One region of the Nocardia sp. CS682 genome, then DNA from elsewhere that is predicted to be linked to it. Evidence: predicted binding sites of a transcription regulator. Region 1 holds the regulator's gene; the other holds the start of a gene.
The links. The regulator HspR, encoded in region 1, represses chaperone genes until heat shock. The targets are predictions, from matches to a motif close to ANNTGAGTNNNNNNNACTCANNT.

Region 1 (7,990 bases):
GGACGTCCTGCTGCTCGATGTGACCCCGCTGTCGCTGGGCATCGAGACCAAGGGTGGCGTGATGACCAAGCTCATCGAGCGCAACACCACCATCCCGACCAAGCGCTCGGAGACCTTCACCACGGCCGACGACAACCAGCCGTCGGTGCAGATCCAGGTGTTCCAGGGTGAGCGTGAGATCGCCTCGCACAACAAGCTGCTCGGCTCCTTCGAGCTGACCGGCATCCCGCCGGCCCCGCGCGGCGTGCCGCAGATCGAGGTCACCTTCGACATCGACGCCAACGGCATCGTGCACGTGACCGCGAAGGACAAGGGCACCGGCAAGGAGAACACGATCAAGATCCAGGACGGCTCCGGCCTGTCCAAGGAAGAGATCGACCGGATGGTCAAGGACGCCGAGGCGCACGCCGCCGAGGACAAGGCCCGCCGCGAGGAGGCCGAGACCCGCAACCAGGCCGAGTCGCTGGTGCACCAGACCGAGAAGTTCATCAAGGACAACGAGGACAAGGTCCCGGCCGACATCAAGACCAAGGTCGAGGCGGCCATCGCCGAGGCGAACGACGCGCTCAAGGGCACCGACATCGCCGCGGTCAAGGCGGCGGTCGAGAAGCTGGCGACCGAGTCGCAGGCGCTGGGCCAGGCGATCTACGAATCGTCGGCCAACGACGCTGCGGCTTCCAGCAACGGGTCGTCGGCGTCGAACAACGCCGAGGACGAGGTCGTGGACGCCGAGGTTGTGGACGAGCCGGTTGACACGGAGAAGAAGTGACCGACGGCAACAATTCGGAGCGACGCGACTCCGAGCAAGAGCCGATCACCTTCGTGGACAATCGCAAGATCGACCCGGAGGAGCGGAACCTGAGCGGCGACCAGTCGCAGCCGGGTGAGGTTCGGGAACCGTCGGCGGCCGAGGCTGCCGACGGCCCGGGCACCGGCAACGGCGCGGAGTCCGTCATCGATACGGAAAAGGGTGCCGAGCTGTTGGCCGATGCCATCACCAAGGAGCTCGCCGAGCGCACCGCCGATCTGCAGCGGCTGACCGCGGAGTACGCCAACTACCGGCGCCGCGTCGAACGCGACCGCAAGACCGCGATCGACACCGCCAAGGCCGCCGTGGTCACCGAATTGCTCGGTGTGCTCGACGATCTCGATCGGGCGCGGGCACACGGCGACCTGGACGCCGGACCGCTCAAGTCGGTGGCCGACAAGCTGGCCACCGCGCTGCACAAGCAGGGCCTCGAGGAATTCGGTTCGGAGGGTGAGCCTTTCGACCCGACCCTGCACGAGGCCGTGCAGCACGAGGGCTCCGGGCACGACCCGGTGATCGGCATCGTCATGCGCAAGGGCTATCGGTTCGGCGAGCGGGTGCTTCGGCACGCGCTGGTCGGGGTAACCGATGGCGAGGCCGACAACGGCGCGGCCGAAACGACAGAGGCATCGGATGCTGATGCCGGCGCGAACAAACAATAAAGACGCGAGAGGAGGAGATATCCGGTGAGTCAACGGGAGTGGATCGAAAAGGACTTCTATAAAGAGCTGGGTGTCTCCTCCACGGCCTCGCAGGACGAGATCAAGAAGGCGTACCGCAAGCTCGCGCGTGACCTGCATCCGGACGCCAATCCCGGTGATACCAAAGCCGAGGAGCGGTTCAAGACCGTCAGCGAAGCGCATGCGGTGCTGTCGGATCCGACCAAGCGCAAGGAGTACGACGAGACCCGCAAGCTGTTCGCGGGTGGCGGCTATCCACGCGGCGGCGGGTTCACTCCCGGTGCGGGCGGCGGCTTTTCGCAGGACTTCAACATCGGCGACATCTTCGGCGGCGCGAACGCCGGCGACGGTGGCCTCGGTGACCTGCTCGGCGGCCTGTTCAACCGGGGCGGCACGCGCACGACCAGTCGCCCGCGTCGCGGGGCCGATGTGGAGACCGAGACGACCCTCGGCTTCCGCGAGGCCGCGCAGGGCGTCACCGTTCCGCTGCGGATGACCAGTCCGTCGCCGTGCACCACGTGTCACGGCAGCGGCGCCAAGCCGGGTACCAGCCCGCGGGTCTGCCCGCACTGCAATGGAACCGGCATCGTCAGCCGCAACCAAGGTGCATTCGGCTTCAGCGAGCCGTGCGATGACTGCCGGGGCACCGGCTCGATCATCGACGACCCGTGCGTCGACTGCCACGGCAGCGGCATCCAGAACCGCACGCGCACCATCACGGTGCGGATTCCCCCGGGAGTCAGTGACGGACAACGGATTCGGCTGGCCGGACAGGGCGAGGCGGGCCTGCGTGGCGCGCCCTCGGGCGACCTGTTCGTCAGCGTGCACGTCAGCCAGGACAAGGTCTTCGGCCGCAACGGCGACGACCTGACCCTGGTGCTGCCGGTCAGCTACAGCGAATTGGTGTTGGGCACCACGGTTTCGGTGCCCACGCTGGAGGGGCGCGTCGGCGTCAAGGTGCCACCGGGCACCGCGGACGGCCGCATCCTCCGGGTGCGCGGTCGTGGCGTGCCCAAGCGCGGCGGCGGCGCCGGTGACCTGCTGGTCACCGTCAAGGTCGCGGTGCCGCAAAAGCTGGACGACAACGCCGCGGAGGCGCTGCGGCGCTACGCCGAGGCGGAGAAGGCCAGCGGTTTCGACCCACGGGCAGGATGGGCAGGTGCTTGATGTCCCATGATCCGAAGCAGGCGTCCGGCGGGTCGCGTGCCGAGTTCTTCATGATCTCGGTGGCGGCCCAGCTGGCGGGCATGCACGCGCAGACCTTGCGTACCTATGACCGTCTGGGACTGGTAACGCCACAACGCACTTCGGGCGGCGGGCGACGCTACTCGGCCAGGGACGTCGAGCTGCTGCGCGAGGTGCAGCGGCTGTCTCAGGACGAGGGCGTCAACCTGGCGGGCATCAAACGCATCATCGAACTCACCAACCAGGTCGAGGAATTGCAGCAGCGCGTCGCCGAGCTGTCGGCCGAGCTGGATCGGTTGCGAGCGGGCTATCGGCCCGATCTTTCGCCGCCGCAACGCAGTACCGCACTGGTGGTGTGGCAACCGCGTAACCGCCGTAATGTTTGAGCGATCGAACGCAGCGCAACAATACTGAATACGGCTGGCTAACAATCGGGCCGCTGATCTCGGAGCATCCATCGTGCTTCGAGGTCAGCGGCCCGAAGCGGTTCCGCGCGCGGTTTCTGAAGGATAGCCAAAGATAAGCCGAGATGCGGCGCGTAGCCGTGTGCTGAGCGCCCCCGCGAAAGTCCGCTTTACTTGTCATCTTTCACCGCGCGCCCCGAGGGCGTGCCGCGTGCCGCGCGTCCGGTCGAGTCGGTCGGGCACCCAGCGAAGTTGCCGTGCAGTCGCTCTGGGATGGCCGCCTGGGTGAAACTTGCAGATCGAGTCGTGCATATTCAGTGTATCCATGACCGAATTCATCCGTTTTTACGGTCTTTCAGTCCGTTTCGTGAGTGTTTTGCCCGGCGTGTCCTCGTTTCAGCGGAATTACACGCTTGTTGTTTAAACGGAGGATTCCACTCCTGGCAAACCTCGCCTACACTCCTTGGCAACGGCTGCTGACGAGTGTCCCGCAGCACCTCACTCGCCGGCACAGTTTGTGTTCGAGTGCGAAATGGGGTTGTGACACAAATGGATTCGCGGACTGTCGCTTTGATCAGAACTACGTTCAAGGCGGTTGCTGCGGAGGAAGGGGGGCCGGAGAAATTAGCGAGATCGTTCTACGCGATCCTATTCACCGACTACCCCCAAGTCCGCGATTTCTTTCCAGCAGCCATGGACGCCCAGCGAGATCGCCTTGTCAAGGCCATCGGCTATGCGTTGGACCGGCTCGAAGAGCCGAACAAGCTCCTGCCCTTCCTCGCCCAGCTCGGGCGTGACCATCGCAAATACGGTGTGCAGGCAGCGCATTACACGGCCGTCGCGGTCTCGCTGAAGACCGCGATGAAGGTGTACGCGGGCACCGAGATGTGGACCGACGAGGTCGACCGGGCCTGGGACGAAGGCCTGAAGATCATCGCCGACACCATGATCGGCGCGGCGGACAAGGAAACCACGCCACCGGTCTGGACCGGCACCGTGGTGGAGCGCCGCGAGGTGCTGCGCAACCTGACCGTGCTGCGATTACAGCTGGACCAGCCGATGTCCTACGCCGCGGGGCAATACCTGAGCGTGCAGGTCCCGTCGCGGCCGCGGATGTGGCGCTACATGTCGCCCGCGGTGCCCGCGAATGCCAACGGGGAGATCGAGTTCCACATCCGTGCCGTGCTCGGCGGCTGGGTCAGCCCCTCGATCGTCGGCCAGGCCGCCGTCGGTGACCAGTGGCTGCTCGGCTCGCCACTCGGCGGCCTCGGCATCCCACGCAACACCAAGCGCAAGATGCTGATGGTGGGCTGCGGTACCGGCATCGCGCCGCTGCGGGCCCAGCTGATGGCGATGGCGCAGCGGCGGACCAACCCGAAGGTTCACCTGTTCGTCGGCGGCCACCATCCGTGCGACCTCTACGATCTGGACACGCTGAACAGCCTGGCCGTCGCCAACCGCTGGCTCACCGTGACGCCGGTCACCGAGCACGACGAAAACCCTTGGTGGTACACCGATTCCGGCGAACTCGCGCCGGCGCACGCGGGCCTGGAGCCGCGACTGACCGGCCAGATCGGCAAGGTGGTCGCGAGCTTCGGCGCCTGGGCCGACCGGGACGTGCAGATCGTCGGCTCGCCATCGATGGTGCAGACCACCAAGTTCCGCATGATGGCCGCGGGGACGCTCGCCAAGAACATCCGCCACGACCCGCTGTTCTGACCGGCCGTCCGGGATTTCGACCCCTCCCGTTGTCCCGGACACAGTCGGAATCCGGTCGCGCCCAGTACCGCGGCCGGATTCCGGCTACGCCGCCGGCCGAAAAAGGTTCAGAGCCCTTCGAATTGGATTCGCTCCGGCGGAGTTCCGGTGGCGAGCAGCCGATCGACCGTGGCATTGACCATGGCGGGGGAGCCGCACACCAGCACCTGATGGTGGTCGAACGCGCCGTGTGAACCGACCACCTCGGCGAGGGTGCCGAAGAGCATCTCGTCCGGCGGGAAGCCGATGTCGACGCGGCTGCGCTCGTACCATTCGTCTTCCCAGCTGGGATCGTCCGGGCTCTCCACCACGGGAATGACCGTGAGCCAAGGCAATTCACCGGCCAGCAGGTACAGCATGTCCGACGCGTACAGGTCGCGCGGGGTGTGGCCGCCGAAGAAGAGGTAGGTGCGCGGCGGTTCCGGCTCGCGGGCCAGGTCCAGGATCAGCGCCCGCAGCGGCGCGAGTCCGGTGCCGCCCGCGATCATCACCACCTCCTCGCCCGCCGGGTCGGCGGCGAAGCTGCCGAGCGGAGCGCGGATCTGCCATTCGTCGCCGGGCCTCGTGTCGGCCACGATGGAGCCGCTGCACCAGCCGCCGGGCACCGTGCGCACATGGAACTCGAGCTTGCCGTCCAGCGACGGCGGCAGCGCGGGCGAGAGCCTGCGCCGCATGCTCGGCTGCTGCGGCACCGTGACCTCGACGGACTGGCCCGCGAGGAACGGGACGAACTCGCCGATCAGGCGAATCACCGCGAGATCGTGCCGGATTCGATGGTGTCCGACGACCGTCGCGGTCCACTCGGCCGGCAGGGGTGCGCCATTACCGAGCGCACTGGGGTCCCCCATGGGGGCCTCCTTCATCACACAGGGTCGGAGCTGATGATGTGCTCCGGAGTACCGACCGCGATCAACGCACGCCGGGTGTCCGCGATCATCTTCGCCGACCCGGCGATCTGGATCTGCCGGTCCGCCCACGCGCCGAAGCTCGCGACCACCGCGCCCAGGTTACCGATCAGCCGCCGGTGCATGCCGTACGGCTCTTCCTGTGGCGGATGGGGATACCACCACGGATTGGTCTTCTGTTCGCAGACCGGGACGATGGTGAGCCACGGATTGCTCTGCGAGAGCTGCCACATGTTCTCCACGTCGTAGAGATCGCAGGGGTAGCGGCCGCCGATGAAAAAGTGCACCCGCGGATTGATGCCGCGCTGACCCATCTCGATCAGCTGGGCGCGCAGCGGCGCGATCCCGGTGCCCGCGCCGATCAGCAGCACGTCGCGGCCGCTGTCGCGGTCGACGTGCAACCCGCCGAGCGGTCCGGCGATCTGCCAGCGGTCGCCCACCCTGGTCTCGTTCACGATGGCCGGGCTCACCCAGCCGCCGCGGATCTTGCGGACGTGGAACTCGATCTCGCCGTACGGATTCGCCGGGATCGCCGGGGAGAAGTAGCGCCACATCTTCGGCCGCTGCGGCACCGTGAGCGGCACGTACTGTCCGGCCTGGTAGGGGATCGGGCTCTCCGACTGCAACCGCACGATGGCCAGATCCTCCAGCACCCTGCGGTGCCCGACCACGGTGGCCTCCCAGTACGGCTGGGACTTGTCGGAGTTGGCGCCGATGGCCATGGACGCGGAGATCAGGATGGTGATGTCGCGCCAGCCCTCTTCCAAGCCGCGGTGCCAGGCCGCGCCGTTGTAGGCGCGGAACGCGGACAGCAAGGCGCGGCCCGCGGCGTCGTAGTGCGCCGCGTCGACCCCGTACTTGCGATGGTCGCGCGCCAGTTGTTCGAGGAACTTCTGCGCCCGCTCCCAATCCTCGAGATGGTCGAGCACGTACTGGATCGCCGTGGCGATCCGCTTGGCCTGCATATCCATCGCAGGGGGGAAGAGTTCCCGCAGTTGGGGGTTCTCGGCGAACAAGTGACCGTAGAACGCACTGACCAACCGTTCGGGTCCATTCGGTGCCTCGACTACCGAACGGAAGTTGGCGCGGACCAGCGCAGCCGAACGCGCATCCACGACGCGGAGCTTCCTTTCCCTCAGTTCTGCCCTGGGGACATATCCGTAACCGGCGGTCCTCCGCTGATCAGTATCCCCGAAAATGCCGTGGTCGTGTTGGTTAGTACCTGAAGACCGGGCCAAACGGTAATCGGTGGGCAAACGTGCGGTGTTGCGGGCCTGCGCTCGAGGTCACACCCGCGCCTCGCCGGCGCTCGGCTCGGGTGGGACCGCGCCCTCGATTCGCAGTGGGCAACTGTTGGGGCTGTTCAGATGGCGAGCACGGTTTTACCGCGTGCGCCGACGGCCCCGATAACGCTCGCGCCGTCGGCCAGTGGAACGGTCGCGTCGATCGGGACCACCACGTCACCCTCGGCTACCCGCTCCAGCAGCCGCGCCAATTCCCTTGCGCCGCCCTTGGATTCGATATTGCCGCCGCGGATGCCCCGGCTGCGCAAGGCGTCCTCGTCGGCGGCGGAGATGGTGGAGTAGACGGTGCCGCCGTCGCGGACCAGCCCGGCCAGCTCGGCCAGCGCCTCCGGCGGGCTCACCAGGTCGTAGAGGACGTCGATGCCATCGGGGTGGGCGGCGGCGACCTGCTCGCGCACCGAGCCCGCGGAGTAGTCGACGGTCTCGGCCGCGCCGAGCCGGGTCATCTGGTCGGCGACGTCGCCGCGGGCGGTGGCGATGACATTCGCGCCCGCCATGTTCGCCAGCTGGACGAGGAACGAGCCGACGCCGCCGGTGGCGCCGACGATCAGGACGGTCTGGCCCGGCTCGATCTCGGTGCCGTCCACCATGTCCTGCGCGGTGAGGCCTGCGGTGGGTAGCGCCGCGGCCGCGACGGTCGGCACGGCCTCCGGGACGCGCACCAGAATGCCGCCCTCCGGGATGACCGCGAACTCGGCGAACGAGCCGTGGCCTGCGGGCGGGTTGAGGAACTTGCCGACCACCCGGTCGCCGACGGCGAACCCGGTGACGCCGGGGCCGACCGCCGCGACGGTGCCCGCGCCGTCCACCCCGAGGATCATCGGAAAGTCGTGCGGCAGCTTGCCGTCCAGTATTCCGTCGGCCATCTTCGCGTCGAACGGGTTGACGCCCGCCGCCTCGAGCTGCACGCGGACCGCGCCTGCTCCGGCCTCGGGGACCGGCATGT
Region 2 (7,990 bases), 360 kb from region 1:
CGCGGCGTTCGGTGCAGTCCCCACCGCGGTGAAGCCGGTGGTGATCACCAAACGCGCTTAGGGCACCCGGATACCGGATCGCGCGCCGGTCTCCTGGACCCAGTCGAGCAGCGTGCGCTGCCGGCGCAGCAGGTTGCGGCGGTTGTACCGACCGCTCAGTCGTTCCGCTTTGCGGGCGCGGCGCCTGCTCTGCCGGGAGATCAAGGTGCTCAGCTCGCCGGCCGGCGCGATCCCCCGGGCCACCGCCCAGTCCACCACCGCGCGGAACCATTGCCGTTCGGTGCGTAATACCCAGGCGTAGACGACGGCGAAGATCAGGATGTACAGGATCGTGCGCGCCGCGATCGAGCCGACCGGGATGCTCGCCGGGCTCGGCGCGTCCCAGCCGAAATGCAGTGCGGCGCCGAGCAGATAGAACTGGACGAAGACCTGGGCGCGCCGACTGACCGGCCAGTCCGCGCGCGCCACCGCGAGCACGATGCCGATACCCGCCAGTGCGGTGAGCATCCAGTGTGAGGTGATCCCGGTGAGCAGCCGCACGAAGCCGACCAGCATTGCGTTCGCCGGATTGTCCTGTGCCGACAGCAATCCGGCGTTGGCCGAGTAGGTGATGTTCTCGACCACCTGGAAGCCGAGGCCGGTGCAGCCGCCGAGCAGCAGCCCGTGGATCGGCCGGTTCAGCAGCGGCCCGGCCAGCCACGCGACGGCGAAGACGCCGATCCCCTTGACCGCCTCCTCCACGATCGCGGCGGAGATGGGGGCCTGCCAATCCATGGCGAACGCGTCACCGGCGAGGTTCTGGATGATGCGCATGTTGTGGTCGTTGGCGAACAGGGCGATGCCTGGGCCGGCCAGCGCACCCCAGGCAAAGCCCATGACCAGCGGGGTCCTGATCCGCCGGTGCGCGCGGAGCCGATCCAAATGCAGGACCAGCCAACCGAATACGACCAGGGTCGCCAGCGTGAACGGCAGGCCGACCAGGATGCCGCGCCAGGTCAGCGCGGCGACCGGGGCCAACTGGAGCACCAGCCCCACCACGCCGAGTAGCGAGGTCAGGCAAAACACCCACCACAGCGCCGATTTCGGCTGGAACCAGCTCATCGGCGCACCGTCAGTGAGTCGAGCACCGGGGTCAGTTCCGGCAACGTGGCGTCCGCGCCGATGAGTACCAGGGTGACCGCCAGGTTGTCGTTGCCGAGAATGGCGCAGACCCCCGCCTTATCGGTGCCGCGGCAGGTCAGTCCGCTGAAGCCGTTCGGTGTCTTGATTTCGCCACCGTCGAAGTAGGCGTCGAAACCCTGTACGCCGAGGACTTTTCGACGCCACTCGGCGGCTTCGGCGAAGTCCGTGACACCGTCGATCACGCTGACCGCGAGTCGCGAACCATCCGGCGCGATGAGCACGGCGGTCGTCTGATCGCCGGTCGGTCTGCGCTGCCAGCCGCCCACCCCGCCGAAGGCGATGGTGTCCGGTTCCGTTCCCGGCGCGGTCAATTCGATCTCGCTGTCCGGGGGGACCACGGTCTGCCTGGTCGGCACGAGCGCTGCGGCGACCGAGGGGACGACGATCAGCGCGGCGATTACCGCGAGCACCACTCCGGCCTGCTTCCAGTCGTTGCCGGTGCGGATCGACTGGCTCATGTGCTCCCCTCGGCGTTCTCACTCGATGGCGCGTTAGGCGAGAAACTGCCGCCGACCAGCGGTGCAGTCGCCTCCACGGTAAGCCAGTTCGCCCCGTTTCCCGGGGAACCCGGCCGTCGCGAATGTCTTGATTGCACGACTCCGCAGCAGACCGTAAACAATCCGTAAACCGGTTCCAGCACAGTAGAGACACACCAGCACGGCGGGTCCGGAACCGGATTCGCCCCTCGAAAGGAAGCACCTCATGCGCAAGCTCAAGCTCCAGGTCCAGACCACCGCCGACGGCTACATGGGCGGCCCGAACGGCGAGATGGACTGGATGACCTTCCCCTGGACCGACGACGTCGGCGCCTACATCAAGAACGTGATGGCCTCGGTCGACACCATCGTCCTGGGCCGCAACCTCGCCGAGGGTTTCATCCCGGTCTGGGCCAACCGTACCGAGGCCGACGGCGAGGACCAGGAAACCATCGACTGGATGAACAACACCCCCAAGATCGTCTTCTCCAACACCCTCACCGAATCCCCCTGGCCCAACACCACCATCGCCAACGGTGACCTCACCAAAACCGTCACCGACCTCAAGTCCCAGCCCGGCGGCGACCTCATCGTCTACGGCGGCGCCACCCTCGCCGCCAACCTGATCGCCGCCGAACTCATCGACGAACTCCACCTCTTCGTCAACCCCACCGCCATCGGCACCGGCCTCCCCGTCTTCGCCCCCAACACCTACCAACCCCTCCGCACCGTCGCCGCCACCCCCTTCGACTGCGGCATCACCGCCCTCCACTACGCCCCGAAGAGCGCCTGAGCACGGCCGCGAGCACAAGCATCGGCCCAGGCCCGACCCCTGATGGAATCACCGTTCGGGGTTGTCGGACTGGGCGCTCGCTCGCATCAACAGCTCGACCAAGGCCCATACCCCCGTGGAAGGATTGGTCAGGTATTCGCCGCCAAAATCGGCACATTGCCTTTTGGCACGGCGCAACGCGTCGTCCAACTTCTCGGCGAAGTCACCGAAGTCCAAGTCTTGCTTTTCGTAGCTGGGCAAATGTTTCCGCAGTCGCGGTGTGACGTCCTCCCCGCATCTCTTCATAGGCGCACGACAGTGTTCGAAGTGCAGGAGCAGCCAGTACTCGAAGCAAGGATTGGATACCGCGAGAGATACATTGCTGGTATGCGCCAGCTTGGTTGTGGCTGCGATGTCGAACTCATCCACATCGGCTACGCACCAAACGTGATTGAATCCCGAACCATATTTCGAGGCGAACCGGACGAGTCTGCTCGGATCCTCGTGTCGGCCCACCACGGTGAGTTTGTACGCAGGGTTGGCCAGGTGCCGGTTCAGGCCGCTGAAGTAGGCGGGCTCGGTCTTTTTTGCCGAGACGATGAGGATCAGAGTCCGCGGCTCCCGGAAGGCCTTTCGCCGTTTGGATGAGTTCTCGCGTCGTGTCATGCGCTGCGGATCGCGTTGGCGAACCGGACGGGGTCAAGGCTGGGTATCGCGCCATACGCGCCGTTCAAATAACGACGTTCGAGGTTGTGCTCTCGCCGTGGTTTGAAGTCTGTCAACGGGTAGAGCGTGCTTGCTCCGTCGGCATCCTTGTCGACAAACCAGATCTGGTCGCGTCGCAGCAATCCGCCGGGTCGTACTGCCGTACCGAGCAGACTTGGGTCGTGGGACGTGAACAGTAACTGTGCGCCGAGCGGATTCGTGGCGGGATCCTGGAACAGCGCGGCCAGTTCGGCGGTGAGTAGTGGATGCAGGCTCGTGTCGATCTCGTCGATGACTAGGACGTAGCCCTTTGCCAGCGCCGCCAGCGCACCGGGGAGAATGCGTAGCCAGGAACGTGTACCGGATGATTCGTCGGAGGCCCTGAACTCGGTGCGGCTTCGGCCGTGGCGAAACACCAGTCGCCGTACTTCGTAATCGCTGTAGTCGTCAGGACGCTCGACATCGACGCGGACATCTGAGATCCCGACGTCTGCCGCACGGATCAGTTCCAACACCCGGGCACGTGACGGGGAGTCTTCCGCGAGCAGACGTTCGATGCCGTCGGCTTCCACGACGCGTGTTCCGTCATGGTCCGGCGTATTGAGGATCGCGTAAAACCACCAGTAGATGGAAAGAAAATGATCACCGATGGGTCCGCTGAAGTTTGCTTCCAGGATCCGCGTCAAGAACAGGGTGTCGGGGCGGGTCAGACGTTGCAATACCACGAGTTCCGACTTGATCTCGGCGAGTGTCGAACCGATCGAGAAGCGGTCGTCCTCCCGTTCGAAAAGGACTCGCTTACGCTTCGCCGGATAGCTGTACAGCCACTCTTCGAGGACGCGTTCGTCACTGATGCTGAAGCCGTACGTGTAGCGGATTTCGTCCGCAATGAACTCGACGACAAACAGTGATGGCGCGCTACCGCGTGCCGAATCCAGTCGAAAAGGCATCCGCAGCGGGTCGCTGTCGCGCCGCCGACTGGACGACGAGCCGGTGACCGTGCTCCCCATGAACGACAGCGCGTCGAGCAGATTGCTCTTGCCGGAAGCATTCGCGCCGTAGACGGCGGCCACTGGCAGTGCCGCATTGACGGCATCGCCAGTTGCCGGTATCAGCAACAGTTCCTGCTCGTCAGCGAACGACTTGTGGTTTGCGAATCGAAAGCTGCGTAGCACCGTAAGACCGCCTTCCGCGAGGCTTTGTGCCCTTCTGTGCAGTTTACCTGCATCATAGGGCTTGTAATCAAGAGAATCTCGACCTCTTCGAGGCCATGTATCTTCAGGATCTCACGTCTCCCGGCCTCTGTTGCAGCACTTCTTCGCCCACAGCGAACGTCGGGGAAGTTCGGAACAAAGTGGGTGGGGGTGGGGTTGAGTTGGTATCGCTCAACTTTTGGAAGGGTCGAACACGTGACTACACCACAGAACCTGCCGGTGCTGTTCCTGACCGATCCGATCGTGCTGCCGGGCATGGTCGTGCCCATCGAACTGGACGAATCGGCGCAGGCCGCCATCGACGCCGCGCGCGCCGCGAAGACCGATGCCGTGCTGCTCGCGCCGCGGCTGGCCGAGGGCTACGCCACCTATGGCGTGGTCGCCACCATCGAACAGGTCGGCCGGATGCGCGGCGGCGCGCCGGCGGCCGTACTGAAGGCCGAACGGCGGGCCAAGATCGGGCACGGGGTGACCGGGCCGGGTGCCGCGCTGTGGGTCGAGGCGGAGCCGGTCGAGGTTCCCACCCCGGACGGCCGGACGAAAGAGCTGGCCGCCGAGTACAAGAAGCTGGTCGTCTCGGTGCTGCAGCGCCGCGAGGCCTGGCAGATCATCGACGCGGTCAATCAGCTCAGCGACCCGTCGGCGATCGCCGACACCGCGGGTTACGCGCCGTACCTGACCGACGAGCAGAAGCGTGAACTGCTGGAAACCCCGGATGTCACCCAGCGTTTGAAGACGTTGATCGAGTGGACCAAGGACCACATCGCCGAGGCCGAGGTCACCGAGAAGATCAGCGACGACGTCCGCGAGGGGCTGGAGAAGAGCCAGCGCGAGTTCCTGCTGCGCCAGCAGCTCAACGCGATCCGCAAGGAACTCGGCGAGGACGAGCCGGACGGCGCCGACGACTACCGCACCAGGGTCGAGCAGGCCGACCTGCCGGACAATGTGCGCGCCGAGGCGTTGCGCGAGGTCGGCAGGCTGGAACGCGCCAGCGATCAGAGCCCGGAATCCGGCTGGATCCGGACCTGGCTCGACACGGTGCTGGAGCTGCCGTGGACGGTGCGCACCACCGACAGCACCGACGTCTCGGCCGCCCGCGCGGTGCTGGACGCCGATCACCACGGCCTGGACGAGGTCAAGGACCGCATGGTCGAGTACCTGGCGGTGCGTTCCCGCCGGGCCGCGCGTGGACTGGAGGTGGTCGGCGGACGCGGCTCCGGCGCGGTGCTCGCGCTGGTCGGTCCGCCCGGTGTCGGCAAGACCTCGCTCGGTGAATCCGTGGCTCGCGCGATGGGCCGCAAGTTCGTCCGGGTCGCCCTCGGCGGCGTGCGCGACGAGGCCGAGATCCGTGGCCACCGGCGTACCTATGTCGGCGCGCTGCCCGGCCGGATCGTCCGCGCCATCAAGGAGGCGGGTTCGATGAATCCCGTTGTCCTGCTGGACGAGATCGACAAGGTGGGCTCGGACTTCCGGGGTGACCCGGCGGCCGCGCTGCTCGAGGTGCTGGATCCGGCGCAGAACCACACGTTCCGCGACCACTACCTCGACCTGGATCTCGACCTTTCCGACGTGCTGTTCATCGCCACCGCCAATGTCATGGAGACCATCCCCGGCCCGCTGCTGGACCGGATGGAGCTGATCACCGTGGACGGCTACACCGAGGACGACAAGGTCGACATCGCCCGCGACTTCCTGGTGCCGAGGCAGCTGGAACGCAACGCGCTGACCACCGACGAGGTGACCGTCACCGACGCGGCGCTGCGCGAGATCGCCGCCAACTACACCCGGGAAGCCGGAGTGCGGCAGATGGAGCGGTTGATCGCCAAGGCGTTGCGCAAGGCCGCGACTCGCCTGTCCGAGGGCGGGACCGACTCGGGCACAGCGGATCTCGGCTACGACGCCGAGCTGGGTTACGACGCGCCGGTGCAGTCCGAGAGCGCGGCGAAGCAGGCGCTGACGATCGACCTCGGCGATCTGAAGGAGTACCTGGGCCGTCCGCGCTTCACCCCCGACTCGGTGGAACGCACTGCGGTGCCGGGTGTGGCGACCGGGCTCGCGGTCACCGGTCTCGGCGGCGACGTCCTCTACATCGAGGCCAACGCCGCGGAGGGCGAGCGTTCGCTGACCCTGACCGGCCAGCTCGGCGACGTGATGAAGGAGTCCGCGCAGATCGCGCTGACCTACGTGCGCTCGCACCTGGAAGAGATCGGCATCGAGCCGTCGGTGCTGGATCGCAATATCCACGTGCACTTCCCGGCGGGCGCGGTGCCCAAGGACGGACCGTCGGCGGGCGTCACCATGGTCACCGCCCTGGTGTCGCTGGCCCTGGGCAGGCAGGTGCGCGCCGATGTCGGCATGACCGGTGAGGTCACGCTGAACGGACGGGTGCTGCCGATCGGCGGCGTCAAGCAGAAGCTGCTCGCCGCGCAGCGGGCCGGCCTGAAGACGGTGTTCATCCCGGCTCGCAACGAGCCGGACCTGGACGACGTCCCGGCCGAAGTGCTTGCCGCACTGGATGTCCGCCCCGTCGGTGACGTTGCCGACATCCTGGCCTACGCCATCGAGCCGGTCGCCGAACCGGCCCTGGACGGACGGGCCTTCGCGGCCACCGCCTGACGGGAGGAGGATGGGCCGGGCACCTGAGGTGCCCGGCCTTTTCTGTGTGCGTGGCGGGTTGTCAGGTGCGACTTGCCAATTCGCGTTCGACCGACCGGGCGGTGCCCTGCGCCACCGCGCACAGCACCGGTTCGGTGCCGGCGTCCTCGGCGTAGATCTCGCAGCGGACCACGGCTTGGCGGCGGGTGGCGCCGGTGACGGTGGCGACGGCGCGTAGTCGCTGGCCCGCGGCGGGGCGCAGGTAGGTGATGGTGAAACCGCCGGTCAGCACGTTCGGGCCGAGGGCGGTGCCCGCGGCGAAGGTGAGCGCGTTGTCGGCCGCGTAGGACAGCACGCCGCCGTGCACGAAGCCGAACTGCTGGCCGAGTTCGGGGCGGATGGGGATCACCAGAGTGACTGTGCCGTCACCGAATTCGGCGATCTCGGTGCCGACCAGCTCGGCGAAGGGTTGTGCGGCGAGGACCTTCTTGGCGAGGTCGATATCTATGGTCGCGGTCATCAGCTGTCCTTCGTTCACGCGCCGAGGCGCGATAGTCGTTGGGGCGACGCAGTTTCAAGCTGCGCGCAATGCGAGCCACGCCGCGTCCGCGAGGTCGTCCGCGACGTCGGTCGGCGCGGCGCGCATGTCGCCGCCGAGCCACTGCCTGCTGTACTCCTGCGCCGGGCCTAACCACAGCGCGTACACCAGATCGAACGACAGATCGCGCACCGCGCCGTACCCGGCGTGCGTGCGCCACCAGCGCACGACATTGCGCAGGAACTCGCGATTGCTGTCACTCTCCCGTACCCCCGGCGGCCGGGCGGAGGTGAGAACCTTTGCCCGGTACTGGTTCTCGGCCACCCAGCGCAGGTGTTCCCGTACCCCCGCCGTGATCCCCTCCCTGGCATCGGCGCTGTCGCCGACCGCTGCCCAGAAGTGCTGCTGGTAGTCGACGAGCGCGTTCGCCCAGACCTGCCGATACAGGTCCGCCTTGTCCGGGAAGTGGTGATAGAGGGCGCCGACGCTGGCGCCCGCCGCGTCGCGG

Region 2: the regulator HspR is predicted to act here: its motif matches at 4,504-4,526, upstream of lon (endopeptidase La).

What each region holds. Positions count from the first base shown of each region.
Region 1 is NZ_CP029710.1:4,204,705-4,212,694, reverse strand. Features, by position in the region: gene dnaK (molecular chaperone DnaK) at 1-769, shown strand, start outside; gene grpE (nucleotide exchange factor GrpE) at 766-1,470, shown strand; gene dnaJ (molecular chaperone DnaJ) at 1,495-2,655, shown strand; gene DMB37_RS18975 (heat shock protein transcriptional repressor HspR) at 2,655-3,059, shown strand; gene DMB37_RS18970 (globin domain-containing protein) at 3,627-4,796, shown strand; gene DMB37_RS18965 (FAD-binding oxidoreductase) at 4,904-5,683, opposite strand; gene DMB37_RS18960 (FAD-binding oxidoreductase) at 5,698-6,855, opposite strand; gene DMB37_RS18955 (NADP-dependent oxidoreductase) at 7,104-7,990, opposite strand, start outside.
Region 2 is NZ_CP029710.1:4,562,274-4,570,263, reverse strand. Features, by position in the region: gene DMB37_RS20660 (cupin domain-containing protein) at 1-61, shown strand, start outside; gene DMB37_RS20655 (PrsW family intramembrane metalloprotease) at 58-1,101, opposite strand; gene DMB37_RS20650 (hypothetical protein) at 1,098-1,640, opposite strand; gene DMB37_RS20645 (dihydrofolate reductase family protein) at 1,885-2,451, shown strand; gene DMB37_RS20640 (RloB family protein) at 2,500-3,096, opposite strand; gene DMB37_RS20635 (ATP/GTP-binding protein) at 3,093-4,310, opposite strand; gene lon (endopeptidase La) at 4,605-6,965, shown strand; gene DMB37_RS20625 (PaaI family thioesterase) at 7,027-7,464, opposite strand; gene DMB37_RS20620 (TetR/AcrR family transcriptional regulator) at 7,519-7,990, opposite strand, start outside.